Regions from separate parts of the Bradyrhizobium sp. USDA 4449 genome, predicted to be linked through region 2. Evidence: riboswitches for the same ligand, from Rfam matches in the RefSeq annotation. Region 2 holds a riboswitch; each other region holds the start of a gene.

Region 1 (6,392 bases), 1.2 Mb from region 2:
AACACCATCAGTTCCTTCATTTCGCTCGTCCCGGGAACGCGTGGAGAGTGGATGTCGTACACACCCGGTCCAATTTGATTTGGATACCTGTACTCTGTGAATACGTTCAGTAGCTCCATTTTAGAGCGCGACGTCTCAATCGATATTACATCCGCATCCATTGCGGCGATTGCGCCGATGATGTCGTTAAACTCCGAGTAGCACATATGTGTATGGATTTGCGTTTGATCGCTAACGCCGGACGAGCAGATGCGGAAACAATCTCCCGTCCAATCGAGATATTCGTTCCACTCCGATCGGCGCAATGGCAATCCTTCGCGGAGTGCGGGTTCGTCGATCTGGATCATGGCTGCACCGGCATCCTCGAGATCGCGGACTTCGTCTCGGATTGCGAGCCCAAGCTGACGGCAGACCTCACTTCTAGGAAGATCATCGCGAACAAACGACCAATTCAGGATTGTCACCGGTCCGGTCAACATCGCCTTCATTGGCTTGCTCGTTAGTGACTGCGCGTAGCGCCACCATTCTACGGTGATCGGCTTCGGCCGCACTACATCGCCAAACAGGATCGGGGGACGAACGCAGCGCGAGCCATAGGACTGCACCCATCCATTGCTGGTCGATGCGAAGCCTGCGAGTTTTTCGCTAAAGTACTGCACCATGTCATTGCGCTCAAATTCGCCGTGCACAAGGACATCAAGCCCAATGTCTTCCTGCCAACGTACAGCGCGGGCTATCTCCTCCTTAAGAAACCTGTCATATTGTTCGTCGCTCATCGTGCCTTTCGCATGCGCCGCACGAGCACCTCGGACCTCAGCCGTCTGTGGAAATGATCCGATCGTCGTCGTAGGGAACGCTGGTAGTCCGAAGCGCACCCTTTGAATCTCGGAACGACGGGCAAATGGGCTCGTTCGCCGGCGCATCTTCTGGTCGATCGCCCTCATCCGGGCAGCAACATTCGCATCATGGATCTTCGGCGAACTCCGGCGGGCAGTCACAGCGCATTCCGACTCGGCAAGAGCTTGCCCGACATTCCGGTCGCCAGCGAGTGCCCGCGCCAGGATCGCAAGCTCACGCATCTTCTGAACCGAGAAGGCGAGCCAGCTCTTGACGTCGGAAGTGAGCCCGGTCTCTAGTTCAGCATCGACTGGTACGTGAAGCAACGAGCAGGATGGAGCTAGCTGTACACGGTGTTTACCGAGCTTCGCGATCGCGGGCTCTAGCCTCTGGCGTAGCGACGACAAGTTCGACCTCCATACATTCCTGCCGTCGATGACACCGAGCGACAAGACGAGATCAGCTCGCCCGTCAGCAATGATCTGCTCCAATAACTCCGGCGATCGAACCAGATCGACGTGCAGGCCGGACACTGGCAGGCTCAAGGCAGTATCCAGATTGTCGCCTAGTGCGCCGAAATAGCTGGCAACCAAGATTTTGATAGCCGGTCCCTCCTTTGCCAACCGGTTATAGGCATGTAGCAAGGATTTTCGCGCCGCCTCGTCCAGATCAAGGACCAGGCTGGGCTCGTCAAACTGAACCCATCTTGCCCCTCGTTTGGCCAATTCATGAAGAACCTCGATATAGACCGGAATCAGATCATCCAACAGGGAGAGGGGCTGGAACGAGTTATCGGCACTCTTGCCGAGCTTTAGGAATGTGACCGGTCCGATAAGAACGGGGCGGGTTTGAAAGCCCAGACCCTTTGCTTCCTCATATTCTTCAATGGGTTTGCGAGAGCACAGCCTGAACGCCTGTCCCTTGTGAAACTCTGGAACCATGTAGTGGTAATTGGTGTCGAACCACTTGGTCATCTCCTGCGCTGGCGCGCCAGATCCTCGTAGGCCGTGACCGACACTCGGGTCGAGGTCGTCGCATTGCGATCCGCGGGCCATGGCGAAGTACGTCGCAAGGGAAACGGATTCTCCCTTCGAATCGTAGATCTCCGGGATCGCGCCAACCATGACACTTGTATCGAGCACTTGATCATACAGCGAGAAGTCATTCGACGGAATGATAGTGACGCCGATAGAGCTCTGACGAGCCCAGTTCGCTGCGCGCAGGCCGGATGCGTCCTCTTGCAACTGCTGTTCGCTTATCCTACCGGCCCAATACCTTTCGAGAGCGAATTTCAGTTCACGGCGTGGACCGATGCGTGGCGTTCCGAGCGTAGCAACGGGAAGAGAGAGAAGAGACATAGCTTAACCCCTGTTGGGGACAAGGCCATGGCGGACGCAGGCAGTCGAAGTCGCGCATGCGACAGCTGCTTGGCGCACCACCGAGACACCCCGCCCGTGGACCAATATTTTGCCGGGGCAGGTCTCCTGGCTTGCAGGTCGTCGCTGCTGTCCGGCCTTCCCGAAGCCGTGGAGGCTTCAGTGACATCGTTGGACAGTGGCTCGCCGCTCACAGTTGCGGGGGCAGCGCCGGCATTGCACCGGCTTCCCTCTTAGCTCCGGATCGAACACGCCCCGGAGAACCTCGACGACCTGGATTATCGGTAGGAGACCTTTCCCGTCAACCTCTCAGATTGTGTACCAAGCTAGTCTGCGACATCTGGTAAGCGAATGACCGTTGACCGGCGAATGACTGTGCGTCTCAACGATTAACCGCCACCCGGAAACATTGGCTGGTCAGAGATCGCGTGTCAGAAAGTCTCGAGTGAGCATCGGTAGCTGCCATGGGATGCCTCTGCACGCTATGGCGATGGCAGGGACAAAGGCAGCGTTCGCGGCGAGGACTACCGCCATTTCGAGCAGATGCAGCGTTCGACGCGGCTTCGTTTCAGCGTTCGCCCAGCAGCTGCACCGGGCAGCGGCTTCTTTGCTAAAGGATCCGCATCGATAGCGGAGGTTTTTTCGGCGCACTCGGGCACCACACGCGGCGCGCCGATTGATCGCCTGCCAGCCAGACTTCAACGTCGGCGGCTAACTCGGCTTCGTGTCGCTGGCCGGCATGTAGGTCAACGAAGAAGGCGATCGTGAAGCACACCGTTCAATGGTGGCAGCGGCACTCCAAGCCGGGATCAGATTTCCATCCGAGGCGCTCGCTTCTTCTACTGCGGGACAAGGGGGTCCAAGCTGCGGCCGATGCGCCGAATGGAAGCATCGAAACATGCGCACGTCGGAAAGGCGACAAGAACACACAAAATCGATGCGTATTTTCGCCCATTGCCTGGCACGAAGAATGCAATCCGTCGGCATGCCCAGACTGCTGCTGCTGGGCATGCCAGCTCAGCCAATTGGAATGCTGTCGCTGACAGGGAAGTTAGCGCCGCGTGACATAGGCAACGGCGTCGAACAGCCTTATCGCGTCGTCGCTAACTTCTTGCCTCTCGCTCAGAGCAAGTTCAAGTCACCTGCTGCCTAAGTCTCTGGATGGGAGACGCCGAGGTTATGAAGAGACTGTTTGCAAGACCCCTGCTATATCTGTGGCTAGGTGCATCTCTAATCTGCCTCGCCTGGCCGGCCGCCACGAGCAGCCGTATCCGGTCGGTCGACAGCCCCCTTATCGAGAGATTCAAGTCGGCTTGGCGGGCGCAAGATGGTGAAACGGTAGAACAAATCATCTCCAATGTCTCGAAGGTGGCACAGTTCGTCCCCCAAATGTGGGGCGTCGCTGAACTTGGCGGAGACGACTTTGTTTTCGTTTCGTGGACCAGGCACCAACACAACAAATCGGACGAACACTACGTTATCACCTGGAAAGTCGGGCTCGATGGTACAATTGAACTTGCGTCAACCTACGCGCAGCCGATGGAATTAGGCTGGCACGCGCTCGCACTCTCGTTGATCGCCAGTGAAGTCGCAGATGGCGAAAGGAACGCAAACCTTCGCTTTCTACACGATCTGTCGAACTTCAATTTTGTGACTACCCCCCAAGGTCGGCTCGGCGATGTTCTTCGGAAAGGCCGATGCACTATCGTTGAAGCTGTGGTAGATTACTTACCGAAGCCCAATCACAAGCCGACCCAGAAAGGTGATCTGTGGCGCGTTCTCCTATTAGTAAACTGTAATATCCAAGGACCACGTTATTTTACACACAACGGGGTCATCACTTTCGAGAAGAGCGAAGTAAAAGATTGGGGAGCCACAGTCCAGCTTTGCCAAGCATATCGCGAAATTCCCTCCTGGGTCCTGGTTTCAGCGCACCGAACCAGAGGAAGAGAAAGAGGAAGAGTAGGCGAGCCCCTCATTGAACGGTCCCGCGCCCTGCAACTGCGACAGCTCAGTCGCCTCTCCCGGAGCTTTCGGCTCGTCGTACTTTGGGCAGCATGATTTCGCGATCTTTCTGACAGGCGCAGAGCGCGAGGGCCCGTCGTAGTTTGCGAGATGCCTGCTTCCCGGCGAACCAGCTGTCATGCATTTTTCAATGCGTGCGCCGGTGGATAAGCTTCCGTCCAAGGCCGGTCCGGCGTACTCCGCGCATCGCCAATTGAGTGCCCACGCAGTAGCGTCCGCACAGCGAGGTGGAGCGACACTCAGCGGTGGCTGAGACGATACCTGGGAGAACGTCACCCGGGGTCGGCCCTGTTAGCCGTGGCCTGCGACGGCTCATCCCCGAGCCCTCGTCGAAACCGTCGTCCACGTACTGTTTTCTGATGACTTCGTCATCAACGATAGCGACGTTGCTGCTCCTCCGTACCCAACCGCTGGCGCCGGAGGTCCAGACTCGCTCACCATTTGCAAGACTAAGCGCAGCATTCCGAGGCTCGGGATTGTTCAACATCGCGAGTTCGCCGCTTAGAGGCGAGGATCTCCAGCTCAAGTCGAGAAGTATCGTACGCTTTCAGTGAGGAAGACGTCGATGCTCGTATTCGCTGCGCGCGCAGCGGATGAAATCACTTGATCCTTACGTGGCGTCAGGTCGTAGGTTCGAACTCACGACAAGCTGTCATAGAGCACACTTCTACCGCTTGTGGCGGAACGCCGGATATAACGCGATCAAACAGCCTAATCTATCGGCAGTGAGCATGGATCAGGAGCGAAAGGATATTGTCGGGATGATGCGCCGCGGAACAATGTTCGCATTACTCGCACTCATTACATCTCCGGTGTGCGCGGCGACGCTCAGCGGTGTTCCGCGCATCCTCGACGGGAACACGATTGAGATCGAGCAAACCACCATTCGGCTGTCTGGAATCGAAGCTCCTGAGACCGATCAGATTTGCCTCGACGCCCGAGGCCGAAAGTGGGCCTGTGGCGTAGCCGCTCGCGACGAGCTTATCAAGCACGCGAATGGGCGAACGTGGGATTGTCAGACTCAACGACTTGATGAGCAACGGCGCGCCCTAGGCAATTGCTTGATCGAAGGCGAGGATGTGAATGCTTGGATGGTGCGCTCAGGCTGGGCGCTATCGGCTGGTGCAGCTCAACATAGCTACGTGATCTATGAGTTGGTGGCGAGCACAAATTATGCAGGGCTCTGGTCCGGGGCGTTCATCGCGCCCTGGGACTGGCGTAACCGCAACAGGGCCACAATTATCGTGGGTGGAAACTCGGTTCCGGTAGACGCTCAGGAACTTTTGCTAGGATCCATCCTGCTGTCTGAACCGCCGTCCCCCGAGTGCCTGATAAAGGGAACCCATCGCAGCGGCGAGCGCATTTATCTCATGCCGCTGCAACCTGGATATGAACAAATCGACATGACGAACAAGCGAGGCGAACGCTGGCTCTGTAGCGAAGCGGAAGCCCGAGCCACCGGCTGGCATAAGGCCGCGCGATGAGGCGACACATGCACGAAGACCATTCTCTAAACATGGACTCCCTAACCAAGTTCGCGCGTTCGCGCCGGGCGCTGTTGTTGTTCGGTGTTTCGACAGTATTTCTCGGACTCGGCAGCAACATTGTCGATGTGGAGGACGCAAGGGGACAGCCAAAGCCAGACAACGTGCTCGCGCCGGATGCTGCTCTGCAGCGGCTGCTGAAGGGAAACGATCGGTATGTGCAGGGCGAACCACGAGCCGATGATTTCAGGCGCGAGCGCCCGGTCTTGGTCGAAGGCCAAAATCCCTATGCGGCGGTTCTAACCTGCGCCGACTCCCGCGTCCCGCCCGAACTTGTCTTCGACAGCGGACTTGGTGATCTGTTTGTCTGCCGCGTTGCCGGCAACTTCGCTAACGATGATACGATCGCCAGTATGGAATATGCGGTCTCAGTGCTCAACACGCCACTGATTCTCGTACTTGGCCACGATCATTGCGGTGCGATAGACGCGACAATCAAGTCGCTGCATCAGAATAGGCCGCCGCCGGGGCACATCTCATCCCTGGTCAAAGCACTTGCTCCTTCAGTCAAGGCATCTCTAGAGCAAGACGGCGACATATTCGCCAAAGCAATTGGACAGAATGTGATCGACAACGTCAACAAACTCAGAGCGACGGGCCCGATTCTGAA
Region 2 (6,392 bases):
GCGCAGGATTGCGCGCGCCTCGATGAGATGGCGCAAGGGCAGGGCTGGCGGCTCGCCGGCGGCGCGCCGCTGTTTCGTCTCTACGAAACGCCTGACGCAATGGCCGCGCAGGGGAAGCTCGCGCGCCGCCAGATCTGGTCGCGCGTCTTCGCGCAAAATCGGACCTGGTTGCGCCTCGGTCTTCCGGGCGTCGAGTCCGAATGGATGCGCCTCGCCGGAGCCTTAGCGCGCTAGCGCGAGCAGGCCTTCGACGCCGAGATGCCTTTCGATGTGATCGGCCAACGCATCGAGCGCGCTCTCGACCCGGGCGCCATACGGGTCCTCACCCGCGGGAATGTCGAGCCCTGCAAGGAATGCCTTGCGAAAGGCGTCCGACGTGAACAGGCCATGCAGATAGCTGCCTTGCACGCGCCCATCGCGCGAGATCGCGCCTTCGAGCTCGCCATTCAGCTTGGCGAATGGACGCGCACGATCAGCCCCGTCGGTACGGCCGATGTGGATTTCGTAAGCGTGGATCGGTTGATCGGTCGCCGCGTGCACAGCCGCGACCCGTGTCAGCGTCTTCTGCGGGCTCATCACCGTTTCCACATCCAACAGCCCGAGGCCCGGCGTGTCGCCCGCGGGTCCTTCGATGCCGTCGGGATCAGCAACGCTGCGTCCGAGCATCTGGTAGCCGCCGCAGAGGCCGAGCACATGGCCACCCCTGCGGTGATGCGCGAGCAGGTCGATGTCCCAGCCCTGCGCGCGCAGGAACGCGAGGTCGCCACGCGTGGACTTCGAGCCGGGGATGATGACGAGACGCACGTCGCCCGGTATCGCTTCGCCCGGACGCACCATCACGAGATCGACTGAAGGCTCGAGCTTCAGCGGATCGAGATCATCGAAATTGGCGATCCGCGACAATGCGAGGCAGGCGATCTTGCGCTGGCCCGGCTTGCGGGCATCGCTTAGGCCCAGCGCATCTTCGGCCGGCAACTCGCCGGCCCGTGCGAACCACGGCAGTACGCCAAAGCCGCGCCAGGCGGTCCTTTGCTCGATCAGTCTGTAGCCGTCATCGAACAGCGTGGGATCGCCGCGGAACTTGTTGATGACAAAGCCCTGGACCATCGCGGCATCATCAGGTTCGATGACCGTCTTGATGCCGACGAGCTGGGCGATGACGCCGCCACGGTCGATGTCGCCGACCAGCACCACGGGCACGCCGGCCTTGCGGGCAAAACCCATATTGGCGATGTCGGCCTTGCGCAGGTTCACCTCGGCCGGGCTGCCGGCGCCTTCGACCAGCACCAGATCGCTGCGCGCCTTCAACCGCTCAAAGCTCTCCAGCACCGCGTCCATCAGCTGTGGCTTCATCGCCGCATAGTCGCGCGCGCGCGCGGTTGCGATGCGCTTGCCATGCACGATGACTTGCGCGCCGACATCGGTCTCGGGTTTCAGCAGCACCGGGTTCATGTCCGTGTGCGGCTCGACGCCCGCGGCGAGCGCCTGCAGCGCCTGGGCGCGGCCGATCTCGCCGCCATCGACGGTGACGGCGGCATTGTTGGACATGTTCTGCGGCTTGAACGGGAGCACGCGCAAGCCGCGCCGCGTAAACGCACGCGCGAGGCCGGCGACGATGAGCGACTTGCCCACGTCCGAACCGGCCCCCTGGATCATCAGCGCGCGTGCCGTCACGTTCAGAACTCGACGCCGGCCTGCGCCTTGATGCCGGAGCGGAACGGATGCTTCACCAGCGTCATCTCGGTAACGAGGTCGGCGATCTCGATCAGCTCGTCCTTGGCGTTGCGCCCGGTGAGCACGACATGCGTCATCGGCGGCTTCGACGTCTTGAGGAAATCGACGATTTCGCCGATGTCGAGATAATCGTAGCGCAGCGCGATGTTGATCTCATCGAGCACGACCATGCGCAGATTGGAATCGAGAATCAGCTCCTTTGCCTTCTCCCAGCCGGCGCGCGCAGCCGCGATGTCGCGCGCGCGGTCCTGCGTCTCCCAGGTGAAGCCTTCGCCCATGGCGTGGAACTGGCACAGTTCGCCGAAATGGCCGGTGAGCAGGCGTCGTTCGCCGGTATCCCAGGCGCCCTTGATGAACTGCACGACCGCGCAGGGGAAGCCATGAGCGACGCAGCGCACGATCATGCCGAAGGCGGAGGACGACTTGCCCTTCCCGGCGCCGGTGTGGACGATGATGAGCCCCTTTTCGCCGCTCTTGGTCGCCATGATCCTGTCGCGGGCGACCTTGATCTTCGCCATTTTTGCGGCGTGCTTCGCCTCGTTCTTCGCGTCTGTCTTGGCGTGGGTCTTGGCGTCTGTCTTGGCGTGGGTCTTGGCGTCGGTTTCGTCGGCCGTTTGGCTATCCGGTTCAGGCGTCATCTGACAGGGTCCTTCGGCTTGACAAGAGGCGGCCGGGGGCAAATGGTGGCCCGGCGTTGGTTCCTGTCCTATGACAGGCGAAGAGGGAATGCGATAGGGTCCGAATCGGCAAGATTGGGTCCAAAATGCAGCCGCCCCCGCGACCGTGACCGGAGAGATGCCCAAAGCCACTGACCCCCAGGGGATCGGGAAGGCGGGGATCGAAGGGCAAAGCCCTGCTCCGCAAGCCGGGAGACCTGCCAGCGCGGACGATTTTTGGACCGGCGGACGGGGTGTTCCGCGACGGGGAAACGAGCCTTCGCAAGAACGGTTCGTGGGCCTCTTCGCCTCCGGCTGATACTTCTGGAAGAGGCGATGACCGTCACACTGCATGTCTGCATCACCTGTCGCGCCGGCCAGACGCTCGGCGAAGGCGAGGTTACGCCCGGCAAGCGTCTGCATGGCGCGATCCTCGAGGCCGGTGTTCCCGACGGCGTCAAACTGGTTCCCGTCGAATGCCTCTCTGCCTGTAGCCAGGGTTGCTCGGTCGCGCTCAGCGCGCCCGGCCGCTGGTCCTATGTGTATGGCCGGCTCTCGGATGCCAACGCGCAGGAGGTCGTTGCCGGCGCCGCCGCGTATGCCGCCGCGCCAGATGGCCTCGTGCCCTGGCGCAGCCGGCCTGAAATCTTCCGCAAGCAATCGCTTGCCCGCATTCCCCCTGTTGTCACGTTGCCGGAGGCCGCCGAATGAACTCGCTCGCAAAAGTCCCGGTGACCGTCGTCACCGGCTTTCTCGGCTCCGGCAAGACGACGTTGATCCAGCATCTGCTCGGAAATCCCGGAGGCAAGAAGCTCGCCGTGCTGGTCAACGAGTTCGGCAGCGAGGGGGTCGACGGCGAGATCCTGAAGTCCTGCGCCGACGAGAACTGTCCGGAAGAGAACATCGTCGAGCTCGCCAATGGCTGCATCTGCTGCACCGTTGCCGACGATTTCATTCCGACCATGGAGAAGTTGCTCGCTCGCCCCGTGAAGCCCGATCACATCCTGATCGAGACCTCGGGCCTGGCATTGCCGAAACCGCTGCTGAAGGCATTCGACTGGCCCGAGATCCGCTCGCGCATCACCGTGGACGGTGTGATCGCGCTCGCCGATGCCGAGGCTGTCGCCGCCGGCCGTTTTGCACCGGACCCGGATGCCGTCGAAGCGCAACGCGCGGCCGACGGGAATCTCGATCACGAGACGCCGCTGTCGGAGGTGTTCGAGGATCAGATCGCCTGCGCCGACATCGTGCTGCTCACCAAGGCCGATCTTGCGGGTGCTGCGGGCATTGAAGCCGCCAAGGCCGCGATCACCGCCGAGATGCCGCGCCGCGTGCCGATGCTGCCCATTACCGATGGTGCGATCGACGCACGCGTCATCCTTGGCCTTGGCGCCGCCGCCGAGAACGATCTCGCCGCGCGTCCCTCGCATCACGACGGCGAGGAGGAGCACGAGCACGACGATTTCGCCTCTCTCGTGATCGATCTCCCTGAGATTGCTGACGTCGATGCGTTGCTCGCATCGGTCCAGAAGCTGGCGCGCGAGCAGAACGTGCTGCGCGCCAAGGGCTATATCGCGGTCGCGGGCAAGCCGATGCGGCTGCTGCTGCAAGCGGTCGGCGAGCGCGTGCGCCACCAGTTCGACAGGCCCTGGGGCGCAGGTCTCAGGCAATCAAAGCTCGTCGTGATCGGCGAGCACGGCGATATCGACGAGGCTGCGATCAAGGCGGGATTGGGAGTCTGATGCACGTCGTCTTCCGCGAGAGCCGCGGTCTGGAGGAGACCGCGACGCCAAGGGACATCGGCCAGGACCCGGCCGATCTCGTGGTGCTCTCGTTCTCGGATTCCGACCTTGCCGCCTTTGCAGCGGGCTGGCGGCGTGGCCGTGACAGCCTGCCGTCGTTGCGGCTCGCCAATCTCGCGGAACTACGTCATCCGCTCTCGGTCGACACCTATATCGAGCGCACGCTGTCGCAGGCGCGTGGCATTCTGGTGCGCTTGATTGGAGGCGAGTCTTATTGGCCCTACGGGCTCGCGGCACTCCAGCAACTGGCAAAAGATCGCAATATCGTGCTCGCCGTGCTGCCGGCCGATGGCCGCGACGATATCAGGCTCGACGCTTATTCGACTTTGCCGGTCTCGACGCTGCGCCGGCTCAAGGTGCTGTGCGACACCGGCGGTCCCGTTGCGGCGCAGGCGGCGATTGCGCAGCTTGCGCTGGCCTCGGGTCTCTATGCCGGGCCCGTCGTCGGCGAAATGACCGTGCCAGAGATGGGCTTTTACGATTCCGCGCGAGGCGTGATCGCCGCCGTCCCGAGCGGGGGGAAGCCGTCCGCGCTGGTGACGTTCTATCGCTCTTACCTCACTGCCGCGGACACTGGGCCGATCGACGCGTTGATCGCTGCGCTGCGCGAGAAGGGGTTTGACGCCTATGGCGTGTTCGTCACCTCGCTGAAGGCCGCGGGCGTCGCTGACTGGCTGCGAGACCATCTCGCCAGGAATCCTCCTGCCGCGATCGTCAATGCGACGGCGTTCTCGGCGAGGGGCGACGACGGCACGACGCCGTTCGATGCCGCGCCGTGCCCCGTGTTCCAGGTCGCGCTCTCATCGGCGCAGCGCGAGGACTGGACGGAGTCGCTGCGCGGCCTGTCGCCCGGCGATCTCGCGATGCATGTGGTGCTGCCGGAGGTCGACGGCCGCCTGTTTGCGGGCGTGGCGAGTTTCAAATCGGCCGGGATGCGCGATCCCGATCTGCAGTTCTCGCATCTGGCTCATCGGCCGGATGAGGAGCGCGTGAGGGCCGTTGCGGCACGTGTTGCGGCCTGGCATCGCCTGGCCGAGAAGCCCGCTGCGGAGAAGCAGCTGGCGATCGTGCTCTCGAACTATCCGGGACGACCGCACCGGATCGCGCATGCGGTTGGTCTCGATGCGCTGGCCTCGGTGGAAGCCTTGGCGTCTGATCTTGCCGATGGTGGCTTCAACCTTTCGCCCGTCGGAGCGCTTGGCGAGACGCTGGTCAAGCAAAAATTGACGTGGAGCGTTGCCGACTATCGCGCGGCGCTTTCGCGCCTGCCGCAAGCCTTGCAGGACGATCTCGCGCGAGCCTGGGGCGCGCCGGAGAACGATCCGAGCTGCCGTGACGGCGGCTTCCACTTCGCTGCGATCCCGTGCGGCCGATCGATCATCGCAGTCCAGCCCGAGCGCGGCGATGCGGCTACGCGCGATTCCGACTATCACGATCTCGCCCGCACACCGCGCCATGCCTATGTCGCGTTCCATCTCTGGCTCCGCGGGCAGGGGATTGATGCCGTCGTCCATATGGGCGCGCATGGCACTCTGGAATGGCTGCCCGGGAAATCCGTGGCGCTGTCCTCACACTGCTGGCCGGAGGCGCTGGTCGGCGATCTGCCCGTCATCTATCCCTTTATCGTCAACGATCCCGGCGAGGCCGCGCAGGCCAAGCGGCGCATTGGTGCCATCACCATCGGCCATCTGCCGCCGCCGCTGGAACAATCTGCCGTGCCTGACGGCTTGCGCCGGCTCGAACGTCTGCTCGACGAATATTCGACCGCCGATGGTCTCGATCCCGCGCGTCGCCAGCGCCTGATCGCGGCGATCCGCGAGGAGGCGCGTGCGGCGGGTCTCGAAGACGATCTCGGCCTGGATGCTTCGGCCGCACCGGCTGAAGCCATCCCTCGCATCGACCGCTTCGTCTGTGATCTCAAGGAAAGCCAATTCGGCGACGGCCTGCATGTATTCGGCCGCGGCGCCTGCGGTGACGCCGAGCGGGATGCGCTGTGCGCGGCGCTTGCAGGCCAGCGCATCGCGTCGGGCCCGGCAGGCTCGCCGTATCGCGGGCGTCAGGACGTCATGCCGACGGGGCGCAATCTCTTCGCCGTCGATCCCCGCGCGGTGCCGACATCGTCGGCGCATGCGCAGGGGATCAAACTCGCCGAAGAGCTGCTGCGCCGTCACCTGCAGGATCACGGCGATTGGCCGAAGGG
Region 3 (6,392 bases), 1.5 Mb from region 2:
GACAGAAGACGCGGAGTTTCATATCGACAAGCTGGCATATGCGGTTGCATTGCTAGATGGTGCCAAACGCATTCATTCCTCTGCACCCGGCGAAGATATTTCCCGAATAGGAATTCCCTTCTACCTTCTCATCGGCTTCAGCATCGAGAATGGCTTAAAAGCATTGCTGCAATTTCAGGGGCAGCATCAACCTGCGCTGCAGCGGTCCCACGACCTAGCGGATTTGTTAGCAAAAGCCGATGGACTTCGTGAGCGCCTTTGCCCCGGCGCTGCAAAGGACGCGGAACACCTCAGCCGCTATCACAAAGAGTATTGGTTTCGATACCCTGAGCGCGCCACAACTGCCGACGTCTATAAGGCCGAAAGCGCCTGCATGATGGTCGGCCACCTTTTAGTGGAGGTCGCTCATCTAATTGGCTACAGAGGATAGCTGGTCACTTTCCTACTCGCGCCGGCGGCTCGGACGCCCGCATGTTGCGCCAGCACCGGCAAGCAGCGCGGGCGCGACGCTGGCGAAAGTCTCACAGGGGTCCCACCCGAACCGGTTGGTGCTCACGCGCGCCCCCTAGAAGATCGCGTATGCGTGCAGCGATCTTCCGTGCCTCCTTCGGCCCGAGATTGGGCTTCACGCAATCGAGTATGTCTAACCATTGCCTCAGCCTCCCTGGCATTAAACGTCGCGACTTGGCGATCTGCTTGGCTCAGAGACTGATCGGCCGCACGGGCCTGACTGGCTGCAAGCACCGCAAGCGCTTGCGACCGCAGTGGGGTGATGTGCTGCTCGAATGAGTGCATCCGTTGGCCCCGTGGTGTCCCTGCCACGCACCCCTAACATCGGTGGCCAGCCCTCCCCCTTGGAACGGCAAGGCCGGCCACCTTGCTCCTGAGAGGGTCACGTTCTCCCTGGCGCCACCAGATAATAGCGCGGACAAGTAACCGGGGCGCCTATCAGAATTGGTGGGGACGAGAATGTAAGGTGGTGCGAGCATGCTCAGCGCCGTCGAGGTACATTCGGACGTGAAACCACAGCACGTTCATGGAAGGGTCGCAGATGGTGAAATGGTTCTACAAAACTCACGCTGGGGTGGCTCAGATCGTTCCCACTGGGGAGGATTTTACGGTCACGCTCGGTGATGAGACATTGGGGCGGTATGCTTCGCCAGCCTCCGCGGCCGAAGACTTGGCGAACGAGACATGCTCTTGGCCTTCGGCCGGAGACCCATCAAACCTGGGCATACCGGACAAAATCAGCCAGTGGCAGCGGGTGCGTTGACTTACGCTCCCGAGGGTCCTCGCCCCTGGTGATCACCGCCTGCTTGGATCATCCGCAGTCGAAGTTAGCGGCAACGTGACTCGGCGCCCGAGCCGTTGGAGGCAGAGCGCTGTCCCTGCAACGCACCGCCAACTTCGACACAGCCAGCCTCACAGCAGCGGAAGAAGCCGACGGTACGATACATTCATCAGGAAAAGCCCTGGCACAACTACCAGAACCGGTCGGCCCCACGTCGTCAGGCAATCTCTAAGCTGGTCCGACAGCCTGCAGAGACGGGAGACCCCGCATGGCAAAACGCGTGCGCATTCGTTGCATAAACACGTCTGACAGGCGAAACGCACATGAGAGAATCAAATTTGTCGGCGGGCTGAATTCAGACGGAACGCGATGGAGGCTATCCGTCGCGAAGACTATTGGAGATATCGAAAGCCGCGAGTGGGAGTTCTACGTCGAAGAATCAGGCATCACTGTCGAGGTCATCGTCGCGACCGACGGCCGACACAAGTACATCAAGACAACAGTGGATGGAATTCAACCGGACAATCTCCTCTCGCTCCCTGAGTGTCCGTGAGGGATCGCAGGCAGTGCGGGCGAGACTCGGCGCCTGTTGGCTTGGGGCATGACAGGACGCTGTCCCTGCCCCGCCCGCACTACCATAGAAGCTAGCGGCACGTGACTCGGCGCTGACCGTTCTGGTGCCATCGCGCTGTCCCTGCCACGTCCCGCTAACTCCGGGGCTCCGTATCCGCGCTGGCTGACCAAAAGCTGACGAGACTGCGCGGCCATCCATAAAACGAAAAGCGGCCCGTGTGAGCCGCTTGCCGTCGAGAACAATACAGACGAGCCTATGATGGCTGCGAGCGTCAAGCACACGACTGCTCGGGCAATAGCTTCGTGTTGACAATTACTGAGGACATCTATCTCAAGGGTTATTCGGTTGGCCACGAGGCGCTCACTAGAAAAGTCATCGGTGAGAGGACAGCTAGGCTGGCCTGATCGCCTTATGTTCGACCGGCCGGAGGCGCGGTCGATGGTCGGGACGCCGCCGGATAAGCTCGGGGCGCTTTTGAAGGCAGCCAAGGGATTTCAATGATCCTTCGGGTGCTATGAATCCACAGAACGAGGAGTCCTTTAGTCGCCTGTCGCATTCGAGCGGGTTCGGGTCGTGGAGCCCTCCACATCATAGCCGCTGAAAACAGCCGCCCACCATCAAAGGCGGCTGTGATCGTCTTGCGCCCGACCGCTGGAAACAGGAAGGGCAGAATCGTATCGTCGCCCATGGCCGGTGTGGTTGCCTCGATGATGTCAGCGCAGAATTGGTCTCAGCAACCGAATCTCACGTCCCATCAGCGGGTCAAACCACACTCGCCTCGCCAGCCACCCACAGGCCCTTCATCAATAAAGATGGGCTAGATACGGCCGAAAGCCGCCCACACCCCGTTTTCGCCGTCCCAGCTGCCGCGGCTTGCCGCCTTGGAGTACTCCGTGGCGCGCTGCTCGAAGAAATAGGCGTGCTCGACACCATTGAGAATCTCGACAAGCCACGGCAATGGATGCGCCTTGAGCTGGGTGAATCCGCCCTCCTTGGCCTCGAAGAAGCCGAAGACCGGGGCAATCCGCAGCTGGGTCAGTCGCCAGTCGGCGACATAGCGGACGTAGGCGTGGATCTGCTCAGCTCGCATGCCCTCGATCTTGCCGAGGCCGAAGGCGAGGTCGACGAAGTTCTCCTCCAGCTTCACCATGGTCTTGGCGACGTCGACGATGTCGTCACGGACAGTGCGCGTCACCGCGCCACGATGACAACCGCTCGCCGCTTACAGTTGCGGGGGCAGCCTCGGAATAGCCGTCGCCGGCGCACCGGGTTCCCTCTTAGCTTCCATCCTACGAGATGCGGGAATGGAACTGCAAGGCCAAAACAGAGCACGTGTGCTGCTATGCTGGGAGCGTTTGATTGCTCCCCACATCCAACGCTGTTGGGCCGGGGAACGGACGTCTTGCTTTCTTCGCACGTGATGCGGGCAATGTGCAAACTTGCTTGCGAATTTGTCCCCCCTTGAGAATGGCGGAGTTCTTCTCGGCTGGGCGCGTGGTGGCCGCGCGGCGGACTAATTCTAGCGTTAGCCCATCGCGGCGATAGCCGATAGCTCCCCACTTCGACGTCCTGATGTAGCTGCCGACATAGTTGCGGCTGGGGCCGCTCATCGCGGGTCAAGTATCCGGTCTAGCGGGGTTAACTCCTCGGCCGCACGGCCATCTCACAGGTTGTCCTACAAGTCTGGCTGAATCCTAGTGGCTCCGAAATCTCGTTGGCAGAGGATCCGGGAGCTTCGTCTATGCCAACGTATAGCTTTCGAAGGAGCGCCTCGCCTGCCATTCCTTTCTTGAGGCCGACGCGATAACTGGGACAGACAAGGCGCCGGAGGCCCAAGCTTTTTCTACGATTTTAGGTCGTGTTCTGGAATGCGAAATTTTAGGATGGCGAAATTCATGTGAACAGATTAGAGTGTGACGAAGTGTGGGCTAAGAGGTTGGATTGAAATTGACTCTCGGCTCTCCTCGCTGGACCAAACGAGAAGACGAACTGCTGCGCAAGCTTGTTGATGCCGGCACGCCTGTGAAATCCATTTGCGATACGCTCAATAGATCCGGGCTAGAGCTTCGCAGGCGCGGCTACTACATTGGCCTACCAAGGAAGTGGTTCAAGCGAACAGCCAACATCTGACGCTGTGAGGCGGCGCTCAGCAATAGGCAGTTCTTCCTGAACCCGGCTCTCAGTATGGCGGCAGTCCGAGGGACGACCGAGCACACCCGCAGCGCCGCGACCTTCGCCCGGTTGCCGGGCGGGCCAGCAAACGGCAATTCGGGAACAGCCCGAAGCGGTCGTCCGCGGCAATGTGCCCGCCCTGTCAGGGCAGACTGCCGCAATGCCGGCGCATCTAATCAAATGATCCGCGAGAAGCTCGACGCGGTCGGCATAGCCCGATTGACAGCTGATTTGCGCCGACCCCGTCAATTGGACCGCAGCGTCATCCTATTCGACACCCAGCTTTGAGACGATCGACGAAACCGGGAATTCCGAACCCGATCTCGTTAGATGCAGCATGTCGCTCGCAACAAGGGATTTGCCGACGCGCGTCAGGCATTCGCCCTTGTCGCAGAAAACCTCGCGCGTGGAAACACTCGACCCCCAGCGCGCCAGCGATGTTGCGCAACGTGAGGTCGCCTTATTAGGACCGCCGGCGGCGGCTCGGTGGACGTGCTGATCTCTGCATTTGGGAACCAAAAGATTGGCTCGCAGCTTGGCGAAACCGAACTTGACCACGCTTTCCGGCGATGCCGCCCGCTTCCTTGCCGGCGGCGAGTTTCCCGTCCCGATCCCGACCCAAACGACGAACGGCTTTCCAGCCCTCACAATCGACTTCAAGAAGTTCGGTGTCGAGTTGTGCTTCGTCGCCACCGTGCTCTCGCGCAGCGTGATCAACCTTCGGATCGAGCCGTCGGTCAGTGAACTTGATTTCGCCAATGCAGTGACGATCCAGGGGACGACCGTTCCACCCCTACCCGCCGCGATGCACGCACGACGGTCGAACGGCGCGACGGCCAGAGTTTCGCCATCGCCGGCCTGCTGCAGACTCGCAATCGCCAGGACGTTTCGCAACTTCCCTGGATCGGCTCGGTGCCCGTGATCGGGACCTTGTTCAGCAGCAAATCGTACCAGCAGGAGGAAACCGATCTGGTCATCATCGTCACGCCGCGCCTGGTTGCGCCGGCGGCACCCGGCCAGCAATAGGCATCGCCGCTCGACTCCCGACTTCCGGCAAACGACGTCGATTTCTTCCTCAATTGGTCAGATGGAAGTCCGCAAGCGCTACAAACGATTACGTCAATTCCGGTGGTGAAGTGAAGGGTCCGTACGGGCACATCATCGCTCCCGAGGTCAGGGCGCCCCTTCCGGCGCCGGCCGCTACTGTTGCCGACCAGCCGGTCGTGAAAACCCTCAACTAAAGCAAGCGAGAGATGACCATCAGGTATCTGGCTCTGCTCGCGCCGCTCCTGCTCGGCGGATGTTATGGCCTCGCCGGTCATGACGAGGTGGATCGCTACTTCCAGCGTTCGAACACCATCACGATGACCGCGGGCGATGCCAAGCAGGTCAATGCCGTCATGCACACGATCCATCCCTGGCCGCGATACGTCGGCGACCGCAGGATCGCTTACGACGCTCGTGCGTTGGTGCCGCGGTCACACGCTATGGCAAAACGCAACAGCCGGTGGATCAGCTTCCCGACATTAGCGATGCGACCAGGCAAATGGGTGTGCGGACAACGCCGACGCAGAACCTTAACATCGAGGGATTGGGGGCAGGTTCGTCAACCGGCGTGTCGATGCCGGTCGGCGGAACACCAGCTGGCAGGTAAAGGACGATGGGGCGTTGGGTTGAGTAATTTAGCGACGATATTTCCATAAGGCCGCTGAGCCGGGGGACAACGCTTATGCGGCGCATCATCTTAGTTCTAACTTGTTGCTGGTTGGGAATAGTCCTTGGCGGGTGTAAACAGACACTGAGGGACGCCGCAGTCGTGGTTCTCATAGAGCCGCCGGGCGGGGACCCTGTGCAGGAACCGACCGCCGATCTGGCCGATCAGGCTTATGCGCAGGCGATCCGGCTTGGCGGCGAGACCGTTCGGATCCTGAACAATCGGGGCTATTCATACATGCTGCGCGGCAATCTCGCCGGCGCACGACGAAAGTTCGAAAAGGCCTATTCGCTCGACCCCGGCAACCCGGTCATCGCCAATAACCTCGAACTGCTCGACGGCAGCCGCAGGTTCATCGAACGGCCGCCGAACAACCAATCCTGACGCGCGCCTTAACGAGCGATTCAGCGCAATCTACTTTCCATCAGCTTCTCGCCTCGACGAGCAGTTCGTGCCCGCTCTGCGCGCTCTCGTGCACGCCGACCTAGAAGCCGATGAGTTCCTTCTTGCCTTCCGCCGTCTCGCCGATCAGCACCAGCATGCATGTGCTGTGGTCTTCCATGCGAGCCTGCAGGAAGACGCCGTCCGCCCACACGTATACGTACCGGCGCGCCGACAAATCGCGCTTCTGCCAATGCTGT

What was found. A riboswitch is a leader RNA that binds a small molecule or an ion and turns the genes downstream of it on or off. The one in region 2 is predicted to bind cobalamin.
Region 1: linked by a shared signal. The riboswitch ahead of metE (5-methyltetrahydropteroyltriglutamate--homocysteine S-methyltransferase) and the one ahead of ACVIIW_RS22610 (DUF1636 family protein) in region 2 are both predicted to bind cobalamin.
Region 3: linked by a shared signal. The riboswitch ahead of ACVIIW_RS15725 (hypothetical protein) and the one ahead of ACVIIW_RS22610 (DUF1636 family protein) in region 2 are both predicted to bind cobalamin.

What each region holds. Positions count from the first base shown of each region.
Region 1 covers NZ_JBSRYD010000001.1:3,628,675-3,635,066, reverse strand. The annotation lists gene metE (5-methyltetrahydropteroyltriglutamate--homocysteine S-methyltransferase) at 1-2,195, opposite strand, end outside; cobalamin riboswitch at 2,295-2,496, opposite strand; gene ACVIIW_RS16895 (hypothetical protein) at 3,112-3,366, shown strand; gene ACVIIW_RS16890 (thermonuclease family protein) at 4,970-5,722, shown strand; gene ACVIIW_RS16885 (carbonic anhydrase) at 5,731-6,392, shown strand, end outside.
Region 2 covers NZ_JBSRYD010000001.1:4,862,437-4,868,828, forward strand. The annotation lists gene cobD (threonine-phosphate decarboxylase CobD) at 1-234, shown strand, start outside; gene ACVIIW_RS22600 (cobyric acid synthase) at 223-1,656, opposite strand; gene cobO (cob(I)yrinic acid a,c-diamide adenosyltransferase) at 1,677-2,372, opposite strand; cobalamin riboswitch at 2,413-2,630, shown strand; gene ACVIIW_RS22610 (DUF1636 family protein) at 2,727-3,101, shown strand; gene cobW (cobalamin biosynthesis protein CobW) at 3,098-4,132, shown strand; gene cobN (cobaltochelatase subunit CobN) at 4,132-6,392, shown strand, end outside.
Region 3 covers NZ_JBSRYD010000001.1:3,329,755-3,336,146, reverse strand. The annotation lists gene ACVIIW_RS15735 (hypothetical protein) at 1-430, shown strand, start outside; gene ACVIIW_RS15730 (DUF3892 domain-containing protein) at 1,560-1,844, shown strand; gene ACVIIW_RS15725 (hypothetical protein) at 2,683-3,015, opposite strand; cobalamin riboswitch at 2,994-3,189, opposite strand; gene ACVIIW_RS15720 (hypothetical protein) at 3,807-3,995, shown strand; partial or broken gene ACVIIW_RS15715 (type II and III secretion system protein family protein) at 4,497-5,278, shown strand; gene ACVIIW_RS15710 (tetratricopeptide repeat protein) at 5,767-6,135, shown strand; gene ACVIIW_RS15705 (transposase) at 6,236-6,392, opposite strand, start outside.